Linked DNA regions of Youhaiella tibetensis. Each later gene encodes a partner of the first gene's protein in a complex. Links are inferred from orthologs where the notes say so. Each region holds a gene or a part of one and is shown on either strand. Other genes may lie near its edges.

Region 1 (7,387 bases):
CCGGCTAGGCCTCCCCGAGGAAAGGGCTCCTCACTCGAATCTCTGGATGGCCGCCTCTGGCAAGGCGAGCGCATTCGAAGGCGCGTCTGGAATGACCTGCCGGACGCAGGAAGAGATGAGACGATGAGCGTTGAGAGGAAGTGGCGGAGAGAGAGGGATTCGAACCCCCGATAGAGTTGCCCCTATGCCGCATTTCGAGTGCGGTGCATTCAACCACTCTGCCATCTCTCCGCGAGACGCTTGTTCCCGCGCTGGGTGCACGGGTGGTCGACAGGATCGGGCTTATGGCATAGCAAAGGCCGGCCTGCAACACCCAATCCCAGCAAAATGGACAGGTCTTTGTCCCAACCGCTTTTCGTCTATGGAACACTGATGGATGGCGACATGCGCCGCGCCGTGCTGGGGCGCGAAACGGCGCTGTTCCGGGCCGAGGCGCCGGGCTTCCGGACGGTGTTCTTTCCCGGGCGCGTCTACCCCGCCCTCATCGCCACTGAGGGCGCGAGCGCCGTTGGATTTCTCCTCGACGGCCTCACCTCCGGCGACTTCGACGCGCTCGATCGCTACGAAGAGGACGAATACGAACGCCGGCCGATCGAGGTGCTGGAGGGCACCCATCGCCTTCTTGCGCAAACCTATTGGCCGCTGGCGTCCATCCCTGCCGATTCGCTTCCCTGGATGCTCGAGGACTGGCAACGGAACCACAAGGTGCGCGCCCTTGTTGAGGCGTTCGAAGTTCACAGCCGTTAGCCGCATGCGTTCACAAGCGCTTGCACGCCTTGATCACGCGCGCTTCCTCACGTCACTGTGAGCCCATGCAAGCAAGGGAGACACGCAAAATGACCCAACGTCGTTCTGTCATCGCCGGACTGGCTGCACTTCCCCTCATCGGCCTGCTGCCTCGCGGCATGGCTTTCGTCCAGGCTGCGGCCCTGGGCGGGGACACGCTCGCTACCGCCTCGGGCGATGTCACCATCCATCCCATCCATCACGCCAGCCTCATCATCGCCTGGGGCGACCAGGTGGTCTATGTCGATCCGGTCGGCGGCCCGTCGCTTTACCAGGACCTTCCTTCGCCCACGGCCATCCTCATCACCCATGCCCATGGCGACCATTTCGATCCGCCTACGCTCGAAGGCATCGTGGGTGACGCCACCATCCTCACCACCGACCAGGTGCTCGGCAAACTGCCGGCAGGCCTCAAGGACAAGGCCAGCGCCGCCGCCAATGGCGATAGCGTCGATTTTGCCGGCATCAAGCTCGAGGTGGTCCCGGCCTACAACACCACCCAGGATCGGTTGCAGTATCATCCCAAGGGCGTGGGGAACGGCTACATCCTCAATATTGGGGACAAGCGCGTCTACGTCGCCGGCGACACCGAGGACATTCCCGAGATGCGCGCCCTCACCAATATCGATATGGCATTCATTCCAATGAACCTGCCCTATACGATGGACATCAACCACGCGGCCGACGCCATCAAGGCGTTCAAGCCCAAGATCGTCTACCCCTACCACTACCAGGGCACGAAAGTGGAAGACCTGCCCGCCCTGGTCGGCGATGCCGCCGAGGTCCGCCTGCGCGACTGGTACAAGGAGTCCTGAATGCAACAAGCCGATATCCTCGCAAGCTCGGCCGGCGACATCACCATCACGCCGGTCCACCACGCCAGCCTGGTGCTCGGCTTTGATGGGCTCACCGTCTATCTCGACCCGGTCGGCAGCCCGGACCGCTATTCGGACCTGCCGCGCCCCGACCTCGTGCTCCTTACCCACGAGCACGGCGACCACCTGAGCCCGGAAACCCTGGCGGCCCTGGTCGGACCGCAAACCCGCCTCATCGGCGCCAGGGTGGCGATCGAAAAGCTCGATGGCGCGCTGGCCGACAAGGCGGAGATCATCTCCCATGGCGAGACGGTCGACATCGACGGCCTGGGCATCACGGCGGTGCCCGCCGAAAATATCTCGCCCGAAAAACTCAAATACCACCCGCCAGGGGTCGGCAACGGCTACCTGCTGCGCTTCGGCGGCAAGACCATCTATGTCTCCGGCGACACCGAGGACACGGCCGAGATGCGCGCGCTCACCGATATTGCGGTGGCGTTCCTGCCCATGAATCAGCCTTATACGATGACCGGCCAGCAGGCCGCCGACGCCGTGCGCGCTTTCCGCCCGCAAGTGGTCTACCCTTTCCACTACCTGGGCGGCGCCGAGAACGAGGTTTTCGCCACCGAGCTCCTGGGCGAGCCGGGCATCGAAGTGCGCCAGCGCGATTGGTACGTGGAGGACTGACCGCCCCCCGAGCCTCACTTGACTCTTGGGGCGTTTGCCGCGATAAGCCCATCCGAATTGCGTGCGGGGCAACCCGTGCGCTTTTTGAACTTGAAACCGCTGCTTGAGGCCGCCGGCCGGATGCAAATCCGGCAAGACGATCCGAAGTCCGCAGGAAGGCGTTTGGCCTGCGGCGCCGCAAAGCGCGAAAAAGGGACCGGAGCTATTGCTGTTCCGGCATGTGAACAATGACTTTCGCAGTCATCAAGACTGGCGGCAAGCAGTACAAGGTTGCCGCAAACGACGTTCTCAAGGTCGAAAAGCTCGACGCTGAAGCCGGCACCATCGTGACCTTCGACCAGGTCCTCATGGTTGGCGACACCGTCGGCGCCCCGATCGTGGAAGGCGCGCTCGTCGCCGCCGAGCTGATCGAGACCCGCAAGTCGAAGACCGTTATCGTCTTCAAGAAGAACCGTCGCCACAATTACCGCCGTCGCAACGGCCATCGTCAGCTGCTCTCGACCGTGCGGATCACCGAGATCCTCACTGGCGGTGCCAAGCCGACGATCGCTGCCAAGCCGGCCAAGGCCGCTGCTGCCACCGAGACCGTGACCGAAGCCAAGCCGGCCAAGAAGGCCGCCGCCAAGGCCGAGGCCCCGGCCGCAGAGGCCAAGGCTCCGGCCAAGAAGGCTGCGCCCAAGAAGGCCGCTGCCGAAACGACTGAAACCGAGGCCAAGGCCCCGGCCAAGAAGGCTCCGGCCAAGAAGGCCGCCCCGAAGGCCGACAAGGAATAAGGACGAACTCAGATGGCACATAAGAAAGCAGGCGGTTCATCCCGCAACGGTCGCGATACCGCTGGCCGCCGTCTCGGCGTCAAGAAGTTCGGTGGTGAAGCTGTCATCGCCGGCAACATCCTGGTCCGCCAGCGCGGCACCAAATGGCATCCGGGTACCGGCGTGGGCCTGGGCAAGGATCACACGATCTATGCCCTGGTGGACGGCACCGTCACCTTCCGCACCCGCGCCAATTCGAAAGTCTTCGTGTCGGTCCAACCGGCAGAAGCAGCTGAATAACCCGGTGAGGACGCTGCGTACCCTGCCGGAGATCGATCCCCGGCAAGGCGCGCGATAGCCCAACGCGGCCAGAAAAATCCGAAAGGGGAATCGGTCTTCCGGTTCCCCTTTTGCTTTTGGATGGTTGAAATGAGTGGGATCGACCTCAAGACTGCCCTGCCGCTGCGGATAGAGACCGAGCGGCTCACCCTGAGGCCGCCGATGCGTGCGGACGTGTTCGACCTGGTGGACCAGGCCAACAATCCCCGTATCGCCCGCATGCTCAAGCGCATGCCGCACCCCTATACCAAGGCCGACGCCATCGGTTTTGTCGACATCACCGCCCAGCGCGAAGCCGAGCGCGCCTATGTGGTCACCATGAAGCGCGGCACTCTGGTGGGAGTGGCCAGTTTCATGTTCGCCCACGGGCATCCACCCGAGATCGGCTACTGGTTCGGCGAATATTACTGGGGCCGCGGCTTCGCCACCGAGGTGGTCAGGGCAATGGTCTGCACCGCCCACGATACCGGCCATTTTCCGGTAATCTGCGCCCAGGCCCTGGCCCACAACTACGCCTCGGCCCGCGTCCTTGAAAAGGCCGGCTTCGGGCGCACCCATACGAGCGTGGACGCCGAAGGCGTCACCAAGGGCAAGTCCGTCATTCACTTCCGGCTGGAGAAAGCGGAGGAGGCAGCATGAGCGAAGTTCTCAAGACCGAGCGGCTCGTCTTGCGTCCCCAGGCGGCGCGAGACGCGGATGCCATTGTAGCTGGATTGTCCAATTTCGAGGTGGCCAAGTGGTTGCCCCTGGTTCCCTATCCCTATACCCCGGCAGGTGCCGCCGAATGGCTGGCTCAACTGCCCGACGCGCCTCACGCCGGCAAGGCGATCTTTACGATCGAACTGCCCGGCACGGGCATGATCGGCACCGTCAGCATCGCCGCCGAACTCGGCTACTGGCTGGCGCAGCCCCATTGGGGGCGCGGCTACATGACCGAGGCCGCCCAGGCCTTGCTGCGCTGGTATTTCGCACAGCCCGAATGTGCTGACGAGGTGCTCTCGAGCGCCGATGCCGACAATGCAGGATCGCGGTCGGTGCAACGCAAGCTCGGCTTCGTCGAGACTATCCGCGAGACGCGTTTCTCCAAGTCCCTCAACGCTCAATACGAATGGGTCGGCACCGCCCTGACCCGCGCCGCCTTCGAGGAGCGTTTCCGATGAAGGCCACGCTCAACACAGAGCGCTTGATCCTGCGCCTGCCCGAGGTCGGCGATGCCGAGCGGATCGCGTTCTATCTCAACAATCTGGCGGTCTCGGGCAACCTGGCGCGCGTACCCCACCCCTATTTCCTGGGCGACGCAAAGGCCTGGCTGCGCACGCGGCGCGACGACCTGCCGCCAGAGGAAACCAACTTCACCATCGAAGTGCCCGGCCAGGGGCTGGCGGGCGCCGTCGGCTACCATATCGGGCTGGGCGGACAGCCGGTGATCGGCTATTGGCTGGGCCAGCCCTTCTGGGGGCGCGGCTACATGACCGAGGCTGCCCGCGCCGCGCTCGACTGGTATTTCGCCGTCACCGATGCCGACCGTATTCTCTCGGGCGTCTTCGAATTCAACATCGCCTCGCTCAACGTGCAAAAGAAGCTCGGATTTACCGAGATCGGCCGTTCCTCCATGCATTGCCTTGCGCGCAACGCCGAGGTGCGCCATATCGACACCGAACTCACGCGAAAAGCGTGGATTGGACAGCAACGATGAAATTTCTCGACCAGGCCAAGATTTATATCCGCTCCGGCGACGGCGGCGGCGGCTCCGTCTCTTTCCTGCGCGAAAAATTCGTCGAATTCGGTGGCCCGAACGGCGGTAACGGCGGACGCGGCGGCGACGTCGTCGTCGAATGCGTCGACGGCCTCAATACGCTCATCGACTATCGCTACCAGCAGCACTTCAAGGCCAAGACCGGCACCCATGGCATGGGCAAGAACCGCACCGGCGCCAATGGCGCCGACGTGGTGCTGCGCGTGCCCGTCGGCACGCAGATCTTCGAGGACGACAACGAAACCCTCATCGCCGACATGACCGAGGTCGGCCAGCGCGTCGTGCTGCTCTCGGGCGGCAATGGCGGGTTCGGCAACGCCCATTTCAAGACCTCGTCCAACCAGGCCCCGCGCCATGCCAATCCCGGCCAGGAAGGCACGGAAAAATGGATCTGGCTGCGCCTCAAGCTCATCGCCGATGCAGGCCTTGTCGGTCAGCCCAACGCCGGCAAGTCGACATTCCTGGCCGCGGTCTCGGCCGCCAAGCCCAAGATCGCCGACTACCCCTTCACCACCCTCCATCCCAACCTGGGTGTGGTCAAGATCGGCGAGCGCGACTTCGTCCTGGCCGATATTCCCGGGTTGATCGAGGGCGCCCATGAGGGCATCGGGATCGGCGACCGCTTCCTGGGCCACATCGAGCGCTGCAACGTGCTCATCCACCTGATCGACGGCACCCAGGACGACGTCAAATCCGTCTACAAGGGCATCCGCAACGAGCTCTTCCTCTATGACGAGCTGCTCGCCGAAAAGCCCGAACTGGTGGTGCTCAACAAGATCGACGCCATCCCCGAGGACGAGGCCAAGGAAAAGCTCAAGACCTTGAAGCGCATTTCCAAGGCGCCGGTCTTCGGGATTTCCGCGGCAACCCACCAAGGCATGGACGCCGTGCTCTACGCCGTCGTCGACGTCATCGACCGGACCAGGGCCGAACGCGAGGAAGCGGCGCGCCGGGCCATCGAGCCGAACTGGGCGCCGTAAAGCAAATGTCTGGGGGGAACAATGCTTTGGCGCCCTACCGGCGCCTCACGGTCAAGATCGGCTCGGCCCTTCTTGTGGACGGCCAGACCGGCAAGCTGCGTACGCAATGGCTGCGAGCCTTGGCCAGCGACATCGCCGCGCTCAAGGCCGAGGGACGGGACATCGTCATCGTCTCTTCGGGCGCCATCGCGCTCGGACGCCGGCTCCTCAAGCTCGACGCCATTGCCCTGACGCTCGAGCAGAGCCAGGCCGCCGCCTCGGCCGGCCAGATCGCGCTGAGCCAGGCCTGGGCGGAAACGCTGGGCGAACACGGCATCATCACCGGCCAGATTCTGATCACGCCCAATATCACCGAGGAGCGGCGCTACTACCTCAACGCGCGCACCACCGTCACCACGCTGCTCTCGCTCGGTGCAGTGCCGATCATCAACGAGAATGACAGCGTCGCCACCGCCGAAATCCGCTATGGCGACAATGACCGGCTCTCGGCGCGTGTCGCCACCATGATCGAGGCCGATTGCCTGGTGCTGCTCTCCGATATCGACGGGCTCTATACCGCCCCGCCGAGCAAGGACCCTTCGGCCACGCACCTGAGCGAAGTCGCTGCCATCACCCCGGCGATCGAGGCCATGGCCGGCGGCGCCGCCAGCCACCTGTCGCGCGGCGGCATGACCACCAAGGTCGAGGCCGGCAAGATCGCGACCCAGGCTGGAACCGCCATGATCATCGCCAAGGGCACCGCCGACCACCCGCTCAAGGCGCTGGTCGAAGGCGGCAAGCATACGCTTTTCCACCCTGTGCAGTCGCGGGCCCAGGCGCGAAAGCGCTGGATCATGGGGACGCTCGAGGTCGCCGGCTCGCTCGAGGTCGACGCCGGGGCCGCCCGCGCCCTCATGACCGGCAAGAGCCTCTTGCCTATCGGGGTCACGCGGGTGCGCGGCGAGTTCTCGCGCGGCGACGCCGTTTCGATCCTAGACCCGAATGGGCACGAAGTGGCCCGGGGCCTGGCGGGCCTCGACAGCGACGAGGCCAACCTCGTCAAAGGCAAGAAAAGCGCGGTGGTGATCGAACTGCTCGGCATCGGCAACAGAGCCGAGTTGGTGCATCGCGATAATATGGTATTGCTCCTGGGGGCGGAGGCAGCAACGAGATGAGCGTACACAACCTGGCCGAGAAGCACGACGTCAAGGCGCTCATGGCCGATATGGGCAAGCGCGCCCGCAGGGCCGCTGCCGTGCTCGCCACGGCGAGCGCCGAACGCAAATACGCCGC
Region 2 (3,708 bases), 2.2 Mb from region 1 along the record:
GCCTGGCCTATATATCGATAGTTCTCGATATATGGAAACGCAGAACGCCGTAGAATCGCTCTCCGCCCTGGCCCAGCCCACACGCCTGGAGGTCTTTCGCCTTCTCGCGAGCAAAGGAGAGGAGGGGATAGCCGCCGGACAATTGGCCGATGCCCTCGGCGTGCCGCAGAACACCATGTCGTCCCACCTGGCTACGCTGGCGCGGGCAGGGCTGGTGAACGGCGAACGGCAGAGCCGCTCGATCATCTACCGCGCCGACCTCGCGGCCTTCCGTGAGCTGATGCTGTTCATGCTCAGCGACTGCTGCAACGGCCACCCGGAAGTCTGCGCGCCTGTGCTCGACCAGCTCAATGCCACCTGTCGCCCCGGCAGCGACTGCTGCTGACCAAGAGGAAGGGATAATGAACCGCTTCGAACGCTACCTGACCCTGTGGGTTGCCCTTTGCATCGTGGCCGGCGTCGCGCTGGGGCACGTCTTTCCGCAAGCTTTTGCGGCGTTAGCCGGCCTGGAGGTCGCCAACGTCAACATACCGGTGGCGGTCCTGATCTGGCTCATGATCGTTCCGATGCTGATGCGCATCGATTTCTCCGCCATGCGCAGTGTCGGCGCCCATTGGCGCGGCATCGGGGTGACGCTCTTCGTGAACTGGGCGGTCAAGCCGTTCTCGATGGCGTTCCTGGGCTGGCTGTTCCTTGCTGTGCTTTTTCGCCCGTGGCTGCCCGCGGACCAGATCGAATCCTATATCGCGGGCCTCATCATCCTCGCGGCAGCTCCGTGTACGGCCATGGTCTTCGTCTGGTCCAACCTCACGCGCGGCGAACCACACTTCACGCTCTCCCAGGTTGCCCTCAACGACGCCATCATGATCGTGGCCTTCGCCCCGATCGTCGGCATGCTGCTGGGCCTTTCCGCGATCACCGTGCCGTGGGACACCCTAGCGCTGTCGGTAGGGCTCTATATCGTCGTGCCGGTGCTGGTCGCCCAGGTCCTTCGCCGCCTGATCCTGTCGTCCGGCGGAGAGAAAGCGCTCGCGGGGACGCTGGCGCGTCTGCAGCCGGTCGGGCTGACCGCGCTGCTCCTCACCCTGGTGATGCTCTTCGGCTTCCAGGGTGAGCAGATCCTCGGCCAACCGCTGGTGATCGCTCTCATAGCCGTGCCGATCCTGATCCAGGTCTATTTCAATGCAGGCCTTGCCTATGTGCTCAACCGCGTCTCAGGCGAACAGCACTGCGTAGCAGCTCCCTCGGCGTTGATCGGGGCCAGCAACTTCTTCGAGCTGGCCGTGGCGGCCGCGATCAGCCTTTTCGGCATCAATTCCGGCGCGGCCCTGGCGACGGTGGTCGGCGTGCTCATCGAGGTGCCGGTCATGCTCTCGGTGGTCTGGATCGTCAACCGTTCCAAGGGCTGGTACGAGGCCGGCCTGCCGGCCCCCTCCAACAACGAGGCTAACCCATGACCATCACGATCTACCACAACCCCGCCTGCGGCACCTCGCGCAACACGCTGGCCATGATCCGCCAGAGCGGGGAGGAGTCGGAGGTCATCGAGTACCTCAAGACGCCACCCACGCGCGATCGGCTGGTCGAACTGCTCGCGGCGATGGGGATCACGGCGCGCGACCTGCTGCGCAAGAAGGACACGCCCTACGAGGCCCTGGGCCTGGGCGACGACCGCTGGAGCGAGGACGAACTCGTCGATTTCATGATGGACCACCCGATCCTCATCAATCGTCCCATCGTCGTTACCGACAAGGGTACGCGGCTCTGCCGGCCCTCCGAGGCGGTGCTCGAGATCCTGCCCAATCCCCATATCGGGCGCTTCGTCAAGGAAGACGGGGAAGTGATCGAGGCCCCCTAGAAACAACAAAGGCCGGGGCGATGCCCCGGCCTTCTCAAACTTTGCGGGAAAGCGAGCCTTAAGCCTGGTTGGCTTCGGCTTCTTCTTCGGCGGCTTCGTCGCCGGCGACTTCTTCCTGCTCTTCTTCGGCGGCAACTTCGTCGTCGTTGTCATCGCCGTAGTCGTAGACGGTCATGTCTTCGCCCTTGGCCTGGCGCTGGGCTTCGTCTTCCGAACGGGCCACGTTGACCGAGATGTTGACTTCCACTTCGGCGTGCAGGTGCAACGCCACGGTGTGCAGACCAACGGTCTTGATCGGGTTGGCCAGATCGACCTGCGAACGGGCAACCGTGAAGCCGTCGTTGTTGAGGGCGTCGGCGACGTCGCGCGAGGAGACCGAACCATAGAGCTGGCCGGTTTCGCCGGCCTGGCGGATGATGGTCACGACATGGCCGTTCAGGCCCGACGCGATGCCGGCAGCGGCTTCGCGACGCTCGGCATTGCGCTTTTCGATATTGGCGCGTTCCGAGGCGAACTTGGCGCGGTTGGCTTCCGTGGCGCGCAGGGCCTTGCCCTGGGGCAGCAGGAAGTTACGGGCGAAGCCGTCCTTGACGGTGACTTCGTCGCCGATGTGGCCGGTGCGGCCAACGCGCTCGAGGAGAATGACTTTCATGGAAGAATTCCTTTTGGCTGTCCCGCCTCAGAGGCGGTTAGGAGCCGCAGACCATCCGCGACCCCAGCGAGTGCCCTTTGCGTCCAGCTTACTGGACGGCGTAGGGCATGATGCCGATGAAGCGGGCGCGCTTGATGGCACGGGCCAGTTCGCGCTGCTTCTTGGCGGAAACCGCAGTGATGCGGCTCGGGACGATCTTGCCGCGCTCGGACACGTAGCGCGAGAGCAGGCGAACGTCCTTGTAGTCGATCTTGGGAGCGTTCGGGCCCGAGAACGGGCAGGTCTTGCGCCGACGCTGGAACGGACGACGGGCCTGGGTGGTGGTCAGATCACGAATTGCCATGGCTCAGAATCCTTTCCGATTAAGCACGACGGGGCGGGCGACGATCGCCCGAGGGGCCGCCGAAACGGTCGCCGCGGTCGCCACGATCAGAGCGCTCGTCGCGCTTCTGCATCATGGCCGACGGGCCTTCTTCGAGTTCATCGACGCGCACGGTCATGTAGCGCAGGATGTCTTCGTTGATGCTCATCTGGCGTTCCATCTCGGCAACGGCCGAGCTCGGAGCGTCGATGTTGAGCAGGGTGTAATGAGCCTTGCGGTTCTTCTTGATGCGGTACGAGAGCGACTTGAGGCCCCAGTACTCGTTCTTGGTGACCTTGCCGCCGCCGGCGGTGAGAACTTCCGTAAGGTTGTTCACCAGGTCTTCGACCTGCTGGGCGGACACGTCCTGCCGAGCAAGGAAAATGTGTTCATAGAGGGCCATGAGGCGCCTTTCTAAACTAGAGTTACAACTCGCATCGCTGGCGCGGAGCCCCTTTGAAGCCAATAGAAAGGCGTCAAAGCTGTCTTCTAAAGAGCGGGAACACGGGAGGCCGGGGCACGTGCCCCTATCGGAATAACCGACCCTCCGTTCAGCCCCCGGCCGAACGAATGCGTGCGCTAGATAGAGCGGAAGGGCCCGAAAGGCAAGGGATTTGTCGCCTCGCGCGTGCGCGGCGGGTTTTCCGATATACCAACCTGGTCGCCTGTCTGTGCATAGACGCATTCTCGCCCCAGGGCGAACACAACTTCGCCGCGTTGTCTGGTTCTACGCCAAATCCCCTTCTCATTGAAATTACGAGAGATTTTGCGGTGAATACCAAACTCCTCCTACCGGTTGCCCTCGTTTCTGCCCTGGCGCTCGCCGCCTGCGACAAC

Evidence for each region.
Region 2: rpmA (region 1) and rplI share a complex: the UniProt entries of both Bacillus subtilis proteins name them as parts of the 50S ribosomal subunit. The link is inferred for Youhaiella tibetensis from one-to-one orthologs.

Annotation. Positions count from the first base shown.
Region 1 is NZ_CP041690.1:4,013,799-4,021,185, forward strand. What follows is about bases 1,955-4,706. They hold rpmA (50S ribosomal protein L27), read left to right. Parts: upstream 1,955-3,073; coding sequence 3,074-3,340; downstream 3,341-4,706. Other genes in these bases: FNA67_RS19680 (MBL fold metallo-hydrolase), read left to right, coding at 1,955-2,288; rplU (50S ribosomal protein L21), read left to right, coding at 2,516-3,061; FNA67_RS19695 (GNAT family N-acetyltransferase), read left to right, coding at 3,470-4,018; FNA67_RS19700 (GNAT family N-acetyltransferase), read left to right, coding at 4,015-4,539; FNA67_RS19705 (GNAT family N-acetyltransferase), read left to right, coding at 4,536-4,706. In the rest of the region: FNA67_RS19660 (Crp/Fnr family transcriptional regulator), read left to right, coding at 1-8; FNA67_RS19670 (gamma-glutamylcyclotransferase family protein), read left to right, coding at 340-747; FNA67_RS19675 (MBL fold metallo-hydrolase), read left to right, coding at 837-1,601; more of FNA67_RS19680, read left to right, coding at 1,602-1,954; more of FNA67_RS19705, read left to right, coding at 4,707-5,075; GTPase ObgE, read left to right, coding at 5,072-6,115; proB (glutamate 5-kinase), read left to right, coding at 6,121-7,269; FNA67_RS19720 (glutamate-5-semialdehyde dehydrogenase), read left to right, coding at 7,266-7,387. UniProt on the Bacillus subtilis protein: Plays a role in sporulation at high temperatures.
Region 2 is NZ_CP041690.1:1,810,007-1,813,714, forward strand. Bases 714-3,708 are described here. They hold rplI (50S ribosomal protein L9), read right to left. Parts: upstream 2,511-3,708; coding sequence 1,917-2,510; downstream 714-1,916. Other genes in these bases: arsB (ACR3 family arsenite efflux transporter), read left to right, coding at 714-1,457; arsC (arsenate reductase (glutaredoxin)), read left to right, coding at 1,454-1,858; rpsR (30S ribosomal protein S18), read right to left, coding at 2,599-2,853; rpsF (30S ribosomal protein S6), read right to left, coding at 2,873-3,274; FNA67_RS22075 (hypothetical protein), read left to right, coding at 3,643-3,708. Outside these bases: FNA67_RS08660 (ArsR/SmtB family transcription factor), read left to right, coding at 32-385; more of arsB, read left to right, coding at 402-713. UniProt on the Bacillus subtilis protein: Binds to the 23S rRNA.